Regions from separate parts of the Pseudomonas sp. KH_050 genome, predicted to be linked through region 2. Evidence: riboswitches for the same ligand, from Rfam matches in the RefSeq annotation. Region 2 holds a riboswitch; each other region holds the start of a gene.

Region 1 (4,784 bases), 1.3 Mb from region 2:
TGTCGCGACCACGCATTGGAACTACGCGCCGCAATTGCAAGCTCGCTATCCGTCGCTGCGCGTGGACGGAGATCGAATCTGGACCGAGGATGGGGATGTCTGGACGTCCGCAGGCATGTCGGCCGGCATCGACATGGCCCTGGCCATGATCGAACAGGACCTGGGCAAGGAGGTAGCGCGCTCCGTCGCACGCATGCTGGTTGTCTACTATCGGCGGCCAGGTGGTCAGAATCAGTTCTCTTCGCTGCTGGATTTCGACCCTGGCTCAGATCGCATCCGCACGGTGCTGAGCTATGCGCGCGATCATCTGCGTGATGATCTGTCAGTTGAACGCTTGGCAGAAGTCGCGCATATGAGCGTACGCCAGTTTGGCCGCGTGTTCGCGGCATCCATGGGGGTGACGCCGGCGAAAGCTATCGAGCGCCTTCGCATCGAGGCAGCAAGGCCGCTGGTTGAGGACGGGCATCAAACTTTCGAGGGGATCGCCAGGGGCTTCGGATTCGGCGATGCCGATCACATGCTGCGCTGCTTCGTGCGAGTCATTGGGCGGACGCCACAAGATCTGCGCCGCAGCGCTCGCCAGGCCCAAGAAGATGGCCGGACTGGGAGAAAGGCAGACAAATAGTCCGCGATTGCGAAGGCTCGGGGGCTTGATGGTGCGGAGGCTAGCCCACAATTTGATGCGCAAGAGGAAGCACCGATACCGCCAAGAGCCGCTGATGGCCTGCCGGTCGTCTCTTCGGCGTACGTTGGCCCAGCTGGATACAAACGATGGTCACTGAAAATGAAACGGGTGGTCACATGTAACGCAATTACGCACCAGCTACTGGAGCTGTTTGCTCTGGACAATGACAACAGATGACGGCGCTTTTCCTCGATGTGAAGCGTCGTCCATTTCTCAGCGCGAACAGGCATCAAAACAACAACAGCTGACGACAAGTCATCTGCCCCACTCTGTCTCATCCGCCGACATGCCGAACGCCATGCCTGTTTCTTGTGCTTCGGCCCACACGGAACCAATAGATATGTTATAAGATAACCATATCTATCTGCATCTGTCGGTTGTAACCTCCAGAGCTGAACATTCCTTGCTTGCGATCCCTCAATGACCAACGCTACCCATGCCTTCGCCTGCGCCACAACGACCTCTCACCAACGCCTACTGTCCATCGATGCCCTCAGGGGCTTGGTGATTGTCTTCATGCTTCTGGATCACGTCCGCGAGACGTTCTTTCTGCACCGGCAAGTGGCCGATCCGATGAGCATCGACACCACCGAACCTGCGCTGTTTATCAGCCGAACCCTCGCCCACCTGTGCGCCCCGGTGTTCGTGCTGCTCACCGGACTGTCCGCTTACCTGTATGGCGAAAAGCACCAGGGCAAGCGCGAGGTCTCGACGTTCCTGTTCAAGCGCGGTCTGTTCCTGGTGGTGCTGGAATTCACCCTGGTCAACTTCGCCTGGACCTTCCAGTTCCCGCCCAGCGTGATTTACCTGCAGGTGATCTGGGCCATTGGCGTGAGCATGATCGCCCTCGCCTTACTGGTTTGGCTGCCACGGTCGATGCTGTTGGTGCTGGGCGTGGTGATCGTTGCCGGGCATAACCTGCTCGACACGCTGCACTTCCCGGCAGGTTCGGCGATGCACGTGCCATGGGCCATTCTGCATGATCGCGGCTGGATCGAGTTCGCCGGCAACCTGCGTCTGCGCACCTCCTATCCAGTGCTGCCGTGGATCGGTGTGATTTCCCTGGGCTATTGCATCGGCCCTTGGTTCGCTCGTTCTGCATCCGCCGCCGTGCGTCAGCGCTATCTGCTACTGGCGGGTGCCGGCGCGTTGATCGGCTTCGTTACGCTGCGCCTGGTCAATGGTTATGGGGAAGCGCATTGGATGACGTATGACAGCACCGCACAAACCCTGATGAGTTTCTTCAATATCACCAAGTACCCGCCTTCGCTGCTCTTCCTCGCATTGACCCTGGGCCTGGGCCTGTTGCTGCTGCTCGGCTTCGAACGCGCCCGGCAACGCAAATGGATCAGCAGGCTGGCGGTATTGGGGGCGGCGCCAATGTTCTTCTACCTCCTGCACCTGTACCTACTGAAAGTGCTGTATCTGGTGGGCGCGGCACTGTTCGGTTTAAACCAGGGCAGCTACTTCGGCTTCGATGGCATAGGGGCGGTGTGGCTGACTGCGGTGCTGCTGGCCTGCGCGCTTTACTCGCCGGTGCGCTGGTTCGCAGCGCTGAAAGCCCGTCGTCGCGATATCGCCTGGCTCAAATACTTCTGAAGCGCCCGCAGGCTCCCCCTGGGCGGCAGGATCGACTACCATGCCGCCGCCGGTTTCCACATGGGATTAATAGGGAATCCGTGATGCTGACACAGCATCAAACGGAACTGCCCCCGCAACTGTAGGTGCTGAGCCTGCTCCTGAACTGCCACTGGGATCACTCCCGGGAAGGCTGGAGCCAGGCGCCGACGCATCAGTCAGGAGACCTGCCGGCCAAGCAAATCACTAACCGGCGGGGTGTCCGGGAAGTACATCCTTGCCGCGTGCGTCACTCAGATGACCGGCCTTGCACTGCTGTTGCGGCAGCGTTCGCTGATGTGTTTCCAGACTGTGCACCTCTGCTCCGTGTACGTTTCAAATGGAGATTGCGTCATGCTGCCCCGCTTTGCCACCCTCATCACCGGCTTGAGTCTTTGCGCCCTCGCCGATGCGGCCCCGACCCACTATCCCCTGGCGGTAGAGAACTGCGGCAGCGTGCTGACCTTCCAGCACGCACCAGGCCGTGCCGTGACCATCGGCCAGGCCGGCACCGAAATGCTCTATGCCCTGGGGCTGGGCGACAAAATGGTCGGCACCTCGTTGTGGTTCAACGATGTCCTGGCAAAGTACCAGGCTCAGAACGACACGATCGAACGCCTGGCCGATAACGATCCGAGTTTCGAGGCGGTGATCGGTAAACGTCCGGAGCTGGTGGCGGTGGAACTGGAATGGATGGTTGGCCCGCAAGGCGTGGTGGGTACTCGCGAGCAGTTTCACGAGCTGAAGATCCCGACTTACCTGATGCCCTCCGACTGCGAAGCCAAGGACAACCTGGTCGGCGCCGATGGCACACGCCTGGAGCCGTTCCGCATCGACAGCCTCTACAAGAGCATCAGCCAATTGGCCGAGATCTTCGATGTCCAGGACAGTGGCCAGCGGCTGAACGCAGAACTCAAGGCAAGCCTGGCGAAGTCCAGTGCCACCCTGCGGGACAAGGATCTGAAGCACACCAGCGCGCTGTTCTGGTTCTCCAGTGCCGAGCTGGATATCGACCCTTATGTCGCCGGTCGCAAGGGCGTCCCCGATTTCATGCTCGACACCCTGGGCGTGCGCAACGTGGTGGAGTCCGATGAGGAATGGCCGACCCTAGGCTGGGAAACCATCGCCAAGGCCAACCCGACCTTCCTGGTCATCGCGCGCATGGATCGCCGTCGCTTCCCGGCTGACGATTACCAGAAGAAGCTGGAGTTTCTGCGAAACGACCCGGTGACGCGGAACATGGACGCAGTCAAAAACAATCGCATCGTCATCCTCGACGCGCTTGCCATGCAGGCCAGCCTGCGGATGTTCGACGGCCTTGAGACGCTGGCGACGGCCATCAATGGCTACGATCTGCCGAAATGACGGGGAGTCTGATTCGCACGCTGCTGGCATTCCTGACGCTGTTGCTTGCCGTGGTCGCAGGCGTGGCCATCGGAGAAACACCGATCGAGCCAGGCGTGGTGCTGCAAGTGCTTGCCAACAAACTATGGGCCGCCGGCCATGTGCTCGACCCGATCGACGAAGGCATCGTATGGAATTATCGCCTGACCCGTGCGCTGGTCGCGGCGGCCTGCGGCGCGGGCCTGGCCACCTGCGGGGTGATCCTGCAGTCGCTGCTGCGCAACCCATTGGCCGATCCTTATCTGCTCGGTATTAGCGCAGGAGCGTCGACGGGCGCGGTACTGGTGGCATTGCTGGGCGTGGGGGCCGGTGCGATTTCGCTGTCGGCCGGAGCCTTTGCCGGGGCCATTGCAGCCTTCGCCCTGGTGATCCTGCTGGCCCGTGCCAGCGGGTCATCCCGCGGCACCGGGCAGATCATCCTGGCGGGGATCGCCGGTTCGCAGCTGTTCAATGCGCTCACGGCCTTTCTGATCACCCGGTCGGCCAGTTCCGAACAGGCTCGCGGGATCATGTTCTGGCTGCTGGGCAACCTCAGCGGTGTGCGCTGGCCATCGGTGTGGCTGGCCGTCCCGATCGCATTGGCCGGTCTTGCGGTTTGCCTGTGGCACCGGCGGGCGCTGGATGCCTTCACCTTTGGCGCCGACTCTGCGGCCTCGCTCGGCATCCCGGTACGCAGGGTGCAGTTTTTGCTGATCAGCTGCGCGGCGCTGGTGACGGCGGTGATGGTCTCGATTGTCGGTTCCATCGGTTTCGTCGGGCTGGTCATTCCCCATGCCGCACGGCTGCTGCTGGGCACCCGGCATGCTCACCTGCTGCCAGCCAGCGCGCTGGGCGGGGCACTGTTTCTGATCGCCGCCGACGTTCTTTCCCGCACGCTGATCAAAGGCCAGGTGATCCCTGTCGGGGTGATCACCGCACTGGTCGGCGCCCCGGTATTCGCGCTGATCCTGATAGGCCGGAGGAACACCCGATGAGCGCCGCCACGCCCTTGACCGGCGACTGCGTATTGAGCTGCTCAGGCCTTGGTTTCAATGTCCGCGACATTGAACTGCTGCACGACATCAACCTGGATATTCGT
Region 2 (4,784 bases):
CTGGTCTCGGTCATGAGCGTTACTGACCTGCGCTGTTGCGCCGAAACAACCAGGCGCTGATCAGGCCCAGGGCCAGCCAGAACGCCGCGTTGGTCAGTTGCGAGGCGATTTTGAATTGGGCTTCGAGCGCTTCGGGTGCGAGCATCGAATGCACCTGCGGCTGTGGTGCGCCAATGATGTGTGGTACCGCCAGAGTTGCCACGCCGAGAACCTTCAGCGCCCAATGCTTGCCGAACACGATCAGCGCGATGCCGACGGCGGTGGACGCCGCGGTCCCGATCCACCAGATCTGCCGTTGCGCCAGGTCGGCTGCGGCAGTGCCAGGCAGCTCGGGCGGCAGGCCCAGGGTCGGCGCCAGGCAGAAGGTCGCGTAACCGGCCAGGCCCCAGAGCAAGCCCTGAGAGGTACGGCTCGGGCTGCGCAAGGTATAGAGGCCGGCGAGCATCAGGGCGAAACCGACGGCTACCACCAGATTGCCACCGGTGGTCGACAGCACGCGCTGCCAGCCGTCTTCCGGCGCCCAGGCTTCGGCGTCGTGGGTATGAGCGGCAACAGCGCCTTCAGTATGTTCATGTACTTCGGCCGCTGGGGCATTTTCGTAGGTTTCCGCCTGGAGAATCAGCGGCGCAACCCAGAAACTTTGCAGCAGGGTCAGCAACAGGGCCGCGAGCAGCCCGGTGAAACCTGCGGTTTGCGCAATACGCTTGATCATGTCGGCAGGTCTCAATGGCACGGAAAGGCGGAGCTGTGACGGGTATCGTGGGCGGCATTGTGCACGGCTTCAATGTGCGAGAAACCGGCGAAGTACACCAGGCACGCGCCGAAAATCGATGCACCGATAGCGGCAACCAAGCGTTGGCTCAGGGTGGATGTGGTGCTGGCGGTGCCTGCGTGGCGAGTGCTGCTGATAATCGACATGGCGCTTCCCTCTGGTGTGTCAGCGGGTGAATCGAGCGCGTGAAAACCCCGCGAGACAGGCACGCAGAGGTCCGAACAGCGCCCGCCCACCGCGGGTTTTTGATCTATGTATTGCGGGCCGGTCTCCGGACTCGCGAGGGGCAGGGCTGGCGCCCGAACCTGCAAGAATCACCTTCCCATGCCGAACTGCTGGCACAGTGGATCTGATTCTTCGCTCGCTTACCGTTGCGGGGGCAGCACCGGACTGATCAAGGCTTGAGTAAAGCACATGACTCACCGGTTTCCCGTTTCACCCTGTGAAGGGCACCCGTAACAAGGCGTGTAGGAGAGCATGGGCGGGGGATGGGCGTCAATTGGCAAGGGTTCTCACTTGAAGATTGTGCAGGGGATCCCAATCACCGATGAACATTGACCCGCCCCGATGCGATGCGTAGCCTTGCGCTTTCGAGGTTCTTCGGCATTCGAGCCGAAGCTAAGAAGGGAACGCGGTCAATGCCGCGGCTGCCCCCGCAACTGTGAACGGTGAGGTTTTCTGCCACGCCACTGCGCCAGCTGTCTGTAGGCGCGGGAAGGCGCAGAACTCGCCAGTCGAACGACTGGCACACCGTCAGCCAGGAGACCTGCCTCGTACCCGATTCTCACTACAACCGGGCGGGGTGATCCGGTGGCGAAATCTTCTGCGCTTGCGCGCGCGGTCAAGTCGTCCCGTATGCCCGCCACCTTGCCAAAGGGCATCCGATGAAAACACTGGCCAAACTTCCCGTCACCATCGTTACCGGCTTCCTCGGCTCGGGTAAAACCACCTTGCTGCGGCACATGCTCGATAATGCTCAGGGTCGGCGCATCGCGGTCATCGTCAATGAATTCGGCGAGCTGGGCATCGACGGCGAGATCCTCAAGCAATGTTCCATCGGTTGCACCGAAGAAGAAGCCAGCGGCCGGGTCTATGAACTGGCCAACGGTTGCCTGTGCTGCACGGTCCAGGAAGAGTTCTTCCCGGTGATGCGCGAGCTGGTTGCCCGCCGCGCGGACCTGGACCACATCCTCATTGAAACTTCCGGCCTGGCCCTGCCCAAACCACTGGTGCAGGCCTTCCAGTGGCCGGAAATCCGCAGCGCCTGCACCGTCGATGCGGTGATTACCGTGGTCGACAGCCCGGCCGTGGCCGCCGGCACCTTCGCCGCGTTCCCGGATCAAGTCGATGCCCAGCGCAAGCTCGATCCGAACCTGGACCACGAGTCGCCACTGCACGAGCTGTTTGCTGACCAACTGGCCAGCGCCGACCTGGTGATCCTCAACAAGGCTGACTTGATCAGCCCTGAAGACCTGGCCCGTGTGCGCCTGGAAGTCGCCGAAGAACTGCCGCCGGCGGTAAAAGTCATCGAAGCCAGCAGCGGTCGTGTGCCACTGGACGTGTTGATCGGCCTGGGGGCCGGTTCTGAAGAACACATCGACAGTCGTCACAGCCACCATGACCATCACCACGAGGGTGATGACCACGCTGATCACGACCATGACGCCTTCGATTCCATCTCCATCGAACTGCCGCAAGCCGACGAAAGCCTGCTGCTGGACGCCCTGACGCAACTGGTGGTCGAGCACGGGATCCTGCGGGTCAAAGGTTTCGCCGCGGTGCCGAACAAGCCGATGCGCTTGCTGATCCAGGGCGTGGGTACCCGTTTCGACAAACACTTTGACCGCGCCTGGCGCGCCGAAGAATCGCGTGCGACCCAGCTGGTGCTGATTGGCCAGCAGCTGGACGCGGCGTTGATCGAAGCGCAATTGCGCGCCGCGCTCAGCGTCTGATCCATGCATCTGCTCAGGACCCAACCCGGCGGTTTCGTCTCGGATGACAACATTGCCGACCTTGGCCAAACCCCCGCCGAGCTGGTGATCCTGTGCAGCGGCGATTCCAGCCTGGCGCTGCTCGCCGAAGCTGCGCAGCAGTTGCCGGAGGACTATCCGAGCCTGCGCCTGGCCAACCCGATGCAGGTGCAGAACCACGCCTCGGTCGACGTGTATGTCGATGAAGTACTGCGCCACGCGAAAATTATCCTGATCTCGCTGCATGGCGGGATCGGCTATTGGCGATACGGCGTGGAGCGGCTGGTGCAACTGGCCGGGCAGGGCGTACAGCTGATTCTGGTGCCGGGCGATGATCGCCCCGACCCTGAGTTGAGCGACCTGAGCACGGTGGCCGTCGAAGATCGTGATCGACTGTGGCACTACTTGCGCCAGGGCGGCATGGGCAATGCGCTGGACCTGTATCGCTGCCTCGCCAGTCGCTGGCTGGGTCGCGAGTACCCATGGGCTGAACCACAAATCCTGCCGCGCACGGCGATATACCATCCGTACAAAAGCCCCGCCGTACTCAGCGACTGGCAGGCTGATTGGCACGCCGATCGGCCGGTGGCGGCGGTGTTGTTCTATCGCTCGCACCTGCAAGCGGCGAACACCGCGTTCATCGATGTCTTTTGCCAGCGTTTGCAGGCGGCAGGGCTTAACCCGTTGCCGATTGCCCTGGCCAGTCTGAAAGAACCCGGCTGCCTGACGGTCGTCGAGGACTTGCTGGATGAAGTCTCAGCCTCGGTGATTCTGAACACTACCGGTTTTGCCCAGTCCAGCCCTGAGGCACCGCACCTGCGACCGTTCCGGCGCAATATTCCGGTGATCCAGGCGATCTGCGCCCAGGACAACGAACCTGGTTGGCGCGCCAGCGAGCAGGGCCTTGGGCCGCGAGATCTGGCGATGCATATCGCCTTGCCGGAACTCGACGGGCGGATCATCAGTCGGCCCATCAGCTTCAAGGACCTGGCCTGGCGCAGTGAGCGCAGTCAGTCGGATGTGGTCTGCTACCGGGCGCAGCCGGAACGTATGGATTTCGTCGCCGAGCTGGCGCGGCGCTGGATCGAGCTGGCGCGGGTGCCCAATGGCGAGAAACGTATCGCATTGATCCTCGCCAACTACCCGACCCGCGATGGTCGGATCGGCAATGGTGTCGGGCTCGACACCCCGGCTGCCGCACTGAATATCCTGCGGGCACTGCATGCCGAAGGCTACCCGTTGCCGGCGGATCTGCCGGACAGCGGCACGGCGCTGATTGAGCAATTGCTCGGTGGCGTCAGCAACGATCTGGAGACTATCGACCAGCGACCGTGCCAGCAAAGCCTGGCGCTGGACGACTATTTCTCGATGTTCAACGCCTTGCCCGAAGCCAATCGCAACGCGGTGCTGCAGCGTTGGGGCTCCCCTGAAAGCGACCCGATGTTCCGCGGCGGGCGGATGATGATCGCCGGCCTGCGCTTTGGCCTGACCTTTGTCGGTATCCAGCCGGCACGGGGTTACCAGGTCGATCCGAGCGCGGTCTATCACGACCCGGATCTGGTGCCGCCCCATGGCTATCTGGCGTTTTATTTCTGGCTGCGGCAAACCTACGGCGCCCATGGGGTGATTCACGTCGGCAAGCACGGCAACCTCGAATGGCTGCCGGGCAAGGGCGTCGGCCTCTCGGAAAGCTGCTGGCCGGACGCACTGCTCGGTCCGCTGCCGAATATCTATCCGTTTATCGTCAACGATCCGGGCGAGGGCGCTCAGGCCAAGCGCCGCACCCAGGCCGTGATCATCGATCACCTGATGCCGCCGTTGACCCGCGCCGAAACCTACGGCCCGCTGCGCGATCTCGAATTGCTGGCCGACGAGTATTACGAAGCCCAGCTGCTGGATCCGCGCCGTGCCCGGGAGTTGCAGCGCGACATCCTGAAACTGGTGCGCGATAGCCACATTGACCGCGAACTGCAACTGGACGATCAGCTCGACAGCGATGCCGACGCAGCGATATGGCTGCCGCGCCTCGATACTTATTTATG
Region 3 (4,784 bases), 1.0 Mb from region 2:
TTTGAATGGCGCAGGACAAGGACGCCATGTCCATTTCCGGCAAGGTCCGGCGACCGAAAATATGCCGCTCGCGATCATCCATCAGCGCGGCGACCAGCACTTCGGCGCAGTCGTTGATGCCTTCGACTTTCAACGTCATGAACTCGTCGGAACGCTCGCCCAGCGCCTCGGCGGTGCGCACCCGTTCTTCTTCAACCAGTTGCCGGATCTTGTCGCGTAGCGGGCGATCAGATATGCGGATAAACCGCCACGGCTGCATCAGGCCAACGCTGGGGGCTTGATGGGCGGCTTCGAGCAGGCGTCTGAGCAGTTCAGGTTCTACCGTGCCGCCGCTGAAATGACGCATGTCGCGGCGTTCGCCGATGACTCGGTAGACCGCCGCGCGTTCGTCCGCAGAAAATGCGTTGTCAGTCATGGCCTGACGGTCTCGACATCTGGCGCAAAAAGCGCGGCCACCGCCGAGGGATTGGAAGGAAAATAGAAGTGCACATAAGAGGCGGTCATCCGCCCCTCGCGATACACCGCTTCCGCCCCCCGCCCACCGTTGGGACTCAGGCCACGGGCAATCGGCTCAAGCGCCGTGCTGGTCAGCGAGTGGTGATAGGTGTGGCCGCGCAACGAACCTTCCGGCAGATCAACCGCCTGCAAGGCCAGCGCCGCCAGACGCTTTTGCATCACCGCGTCGCCCGCCAGCAATCCCGCCAGTTGGGCACGCTGGCCCTCGACATCGGTCAGCGAATCGAGCAGATACAACATGCCGCCACACTCGGCCAGCAACGGCTTGCCGGCCGCATGGTGGGCACGGATCGCGGCCAGCATCGTGGCGTTTCCCGCCAGCGCGACATGATGCAGCTCCGGATAGCCGCCCGGCAGGTACACGCTGTCAGCCTCGGGCAGTTCGCGGTCATGGATCGGCGAGAAGAACAACAACTCGGCGCCCATCGCCCGCAGCAGGTCGAGGCTTGCGCCATAGGTAAAGGCAAAGGCTTCATCGCGGGCCACGGCAATCCGTACACCGGCCAGCAACGGCTCGGCGACAACCACCTCAGGCGCGGCGAACCCGACCGCTGGCGGCAGCGCCACTTCGCAACTGCTGGCCAAGGCTTCGGCCGCCGCGTCGAGGCGCAGGTCCAGGTCATTCAATTCGCTGGCCTGCACCAGGCCCAGGTGCCGGCTCGGCAGTTCGATCCCGGTCTCCCGGGACAATGCGCCATACCAGCGCAGGCCTTCGGTCAGGCTGCCTTCGAGTAACTGCGCGTGGCGCAAGGTGCCGACACGGTTGGCCAGCACTCCGGCAAACGGCAGATCCGGCTGATAACGCGCCAGGCCCAGGGCCAGGGCACCGAACGTCTGGGCCATGGCTGTGCCGTCGATCACCGCCAGCACTGGCACGCCGAAGTGCCGCGCCAGGTCGGCGCTTGACGGCGTGCCGTCGAACAGGCCCATGACCCCCTCGATCAGGATCAGGTCTGCTTCGCCCGCCGCTTCCCACAGCAGTCGGCGGCTTTCCTGTTCGCCGACCATCCACATGTCCAGTTGATACACCGGCGCACCACTGGCGCGTTCGAGAATCATCGGGTCGAGAAAATCCGGACCGCACTTGAACACCCGAACCTTGCGTCCCTGATTGCGATGCAAGCGAGCCAGCGCGGCGGTGACGGTGGTCTTGCCCTGACCGGAAGCCGGTGCGGCGATCAATACCGCCGGGCAACGACGTACATCTCTCATACCTGGATACTCACAGCTCGATGCCTTTTTGCGCTTTGATGCCGGCCTGGAACGCGTGTTTGAGCACGCCCATTTCGGTGACGGTGTCGGCCAGGTCAATCATTTCGGGCTTGGCGCCGCGACCGGTGACCAGCACATGCTGCATCGGCGGGCGAGCCTGCAAGTCGCTGAGTACCTGGTCCAGGTCCAGATAACCATGCTTGAGGGCAATGTTCAGCTCATCGAGCACCACCAGGCCAATGGCCGGGTCACGCAACAATTCACGGGAGACGGCCCAGGCCGCTTCGGCCGCCGCGATGTCACGCTGGCGGTCCTGGGTTTCCCAGGTGAAGCCTTCGCCCATGACGTGAAAGCGTACCTGCTCGGGGAAACGTCGAAAGAACAGCTCTTCACCTGTGCTGTTGCGACCCTTGATGAACTGCACCACGCCGCATTGCATGCCGTGGCCCATGGCCCTGGCGAGCATGCCGAAGGCAGAACTGCTCTTGCCTTTGCCGTTGCCGGTCAGGACCAGCAGCAATCCGCACTCGTTGGGTGAGTTGGCGATGCGTTCGTCGATTACCGCTTTTTTACGCAGCATGCGCGCCAGATGGCGTTCGTCACGATCGGGGGAATCAGTCATGGGGCAGCTCTCCGTTGGGGCTGGATAACGGGGGGCAGGAATAGAAATAGACGGCATTAAGCCTGGCATCGCCCACCGTGATGCCGTTGGATGGATCAGGCCGGTCTCCGGGCTCATGAGTGGGTGTATATCCCGGACTGCGCGCCTTCCCGGGTCGACTCGCGACACAGTGGCACCAAGCACAGTCTTGACTCATTTACCGTTGCGGGGGCAGCGCCGGGATCGTTGCCCGCTCTGTAAAAGAACGCGCGCCCACCGGCTTCCCTGTTTCACTCTGTCGACCGGGGTCACAGAGCACCTGAAACAAGTCGCGAAGGTTAGAGGGTTGGGGGTGGAGCGTCAATTAAACCCGGGACGCGAAACCACGATTAGCTGCCGTCGATCATTAAATTGACGTCAATCTTGTGCCACACTGAAAGCAGTGATATCAAACAGCCACAACATTAATATTACAAGAACAAGGGTAAGTAACATGCAAGGCATGACCATCAGCAATCCGAAGCTGGAATTTTTGCGGCCGATGCTTGAGCGCTGGTTTGACTGTATCGATCGCTACAACCAGGTGCGCGGCGATAACGAAGCCCCCTACTGGTTCGACGAGCGAGCCAACATTGGATTGCTCTCGGCGGCCGCCTGGATGGCGCAAATGGTCACACTGGAACAGACCACGACAAAAAAACAGCAGGAAGACGGCGACCGCAACGGGCGCGCCGACCTCTACATCGCCAGCAAGGACGAACGGGCCTATCTCCAGGCGACTCAGCGCTGGCCACGGGTCAATAACCTCAATCTCGCTCAAGCGCTGGCCGAGGTCGTGGGCGATGCGCGCAAGATCAGCTATGCCAGCGACCTGAAGCTCGGCTGCCTGTTCGTCGCGCCACAAAAGGCCCAACAGAGTGCGACCCCGGAAGAACTCCAGGACATGCTCGACGACCTGCAAAAACAACCCGCCTGCGCAGTCGCCTGGTATTTCCCCTACGCCTACCGCAAGTTGCGCAATGAAGCAGGCCACTATCATCCCGGCATCGCCGTGTTGTTCAAAGAAGCTCGCAGCTGACAGGTTGAACCAACCAATAGCCACGCGTCTCTATGAATACATCAGTGCATTGGGGCGGCTTGCTTGTGGCGGATGATGTGGGGACCAAGGTTTGGCGGGCGCCGGCTAAATAGCCGAAGTTGGCAGGAGGACAAATTGTGGCGAGGGAGCTTGCTCCCGCTGGGTCGCGAAGCGGCCCTAAAATCTACAATCGCAGTTTTTCAGGTAGAACGCATCCGCAGATGTTACGACTGTTGCGCCCAAACGCGGACCGGCCGGCGGGAGCACGCTCCCTCGCCACAGGTACGATGTCGCTTCAAAAATTACCGCTTGCGACACAGCGTCAAACCATCGCCCAGCGGCAGCAGCGACAGATCGACCCGCGGGTCTTCCTTCAATGCGCGGTTCAGTGCCTGGATGGCGAGGGTGTCTTCGCTCTCGGGATTGACCTCAAGCACCCGCCCGCTCCACAGCGTGTTATCAAAAATCGCCAGCCCGCCACTTCGCAGCAGACGCAAGGCGCTTTCCAGATAGGCCGGATAGTTGGCCTTGTCAGCATCGATAAAGATCAGGTCGAAACTACCGCCCTGCCCTTGCTGCTCGATCTGCGCCAGGGTTTCCAGCGCCGGTGCCAGGCGCAAGTCAATCCGCTGCGCCATGCCCGCCTCCTGCCAGTAACGGCAAGCGGTGGCGTTGTAATCGCCAGGGATATCGCAACAGATCAGACTGCCGTCATCCGGCAAAGCGGCGGCCATGCACAAGGCGCTGTAACCGGTGAAGGTACCGACTTCCAGCAAGCGTCTGGCGCCGGTCAGCTTGACCAACAACGCGAGGAACTGACCCTGCTCGGGCGCCACTTGCCAGCGGGCCATGGGCAGCGCCTGGGTTTCCTCACGCAAACGGCGCAACAGCGGCGTTTCACGCAGGGAAACATCCAGCAGGTAGCTGTAGAGGGAGTCGTCGAGATTGAGGGTGCGAGCGGTCATGACAACCTCTGCAAAGGTGCAACCTAAGGGTTACGCGCCAGACGCTCCGGCTGCAACACCCGCTTGGCGCTGAGATAGGCTTTCTGCCAATAGGCTTTGGACAGGGTATCGAGTTTCACTGTTCCGCCGGTGGCAGGCGCATGAACAAATCGGCCTTCGCCGACATAGATCCCGGCATGACTGACTTGCGAGCCGCCATTGGTGGCGAAAAATATCAGGTCGCCAGTCTGCAGTGCATTCTGCTCGACATTCTGCGCACGCATGCCGATCATTTCGCGAGTCGTACGCGGCAGAGTGATTCCAGCATCACGATAAACGTAACCGATCAGACCACTGCAATCGAAACCCGAATCCGGCGTATTGCCGCCCCAGCGATAAGGTGTGCCGACCAGGCCCAAGGCTTGGAACAGCA

The links. A riboswitch is a leader RNA that binds a small molecule or an ion and turns the genes downstream of it on or off. The one in region 2 is predicted to bind cobalamin.
Region 1: linked by a shared signal. The riboswitch ahead of AC3IUA_RS18175 (ABC transporter substrate-binding protein) and the one ahead of cobW (cobalamin biosynthesis protein CobW) in region 2 are both predicted to bind cobalamin.
Region 3: linked by a shared signal. The riboswitch ahead of cobO (cob(I)yrinic acid a,c-diamide adenosyltransferase) and the one ahead of cobW (cobalamin biosynthesis protein CobW) in region 2 are both predicted to bind cobalamin.

What each region holds. Positions count from the first base shown of each region.
Region 1 is NZ_CM174478.1:4,004,766-4,009,549, forward strand. Features, by position in the region: gene AC3IUA_RS18165 (GlxA family transcriptional regulator) at 1-625, shown strand, start outside; gene AC3IUA_RS18170 (acetyltransferase domain-containing protein) at 1,106-2,284, shown strand; cobalamin riboswitch at 2,318-2,512, shown strand; gene AC3IUA_RS18175 (ABC transporter substrate-binding protein) at 2,657-3,667, shown strand; gene AC3IUA_RS18180 (FecCD family ABC transporter permease) at 3,664-4,680, shown strand; gene AC3IUA_RS18185 (ABC transporter ATP-binding protein) at 4,677-4,784, shown strand, end outside.
Region 2 is NZ_CM174478.1:2,659,516-2,664,299, forward strand. Features, by position in the region: gene AC3IUA_RS12240 (cobalamin biosynthesis protein) at 1-14, opposite strand, end outside; gene AC3IUA_RS12245 (CbtA family protein) at 20-712, opposite strand; gene AC3IUA_RS12250 (CbtB domain-containing protein) at 724-918, opposite strand; cobalamin riboswitch at 1,018-1,244, opposite strand; cobalamin riboswitch at 1,349-1,560, shown strand; gene cobW (cobalamin biosynthesis protein CobW) at 1,657-2,724, shown strand; gene cobN (cobaltochelatase subunit CobN) at 2,728-4,784, shown strand, end outside.
Region 3 is NZ_CM174478.1:1,631,997-1,636,780, reverse strand. Features, by position in the region: gene bluB (5,6-dimethylbenzimidazole synthase) at 1-415, opposite strand, end outside; gene AC3IUA_RS07525 (cobyrinic acid a,c-diamide synthase CobB) at 412-1,728, opposite strand; gene cobO (cob(I)yrinic acid a,c-diamide adenosyltransferase) at 1,739-2,350, opposite strand; cobalamin riboswitch at 2,432-2,667, opposite strand; gene AC3IUA_RS07515 (hypothetical protein) at 2,823-3,407, shown strand; gene AC3IUA_RS07510 (class I SAM-dependent methyltransferase) at 3,710-4,372, opposite strand; gene AC3IUA_RS07505 (C40 family peptidase) at 4,396-4,784, opposite strand, start outside.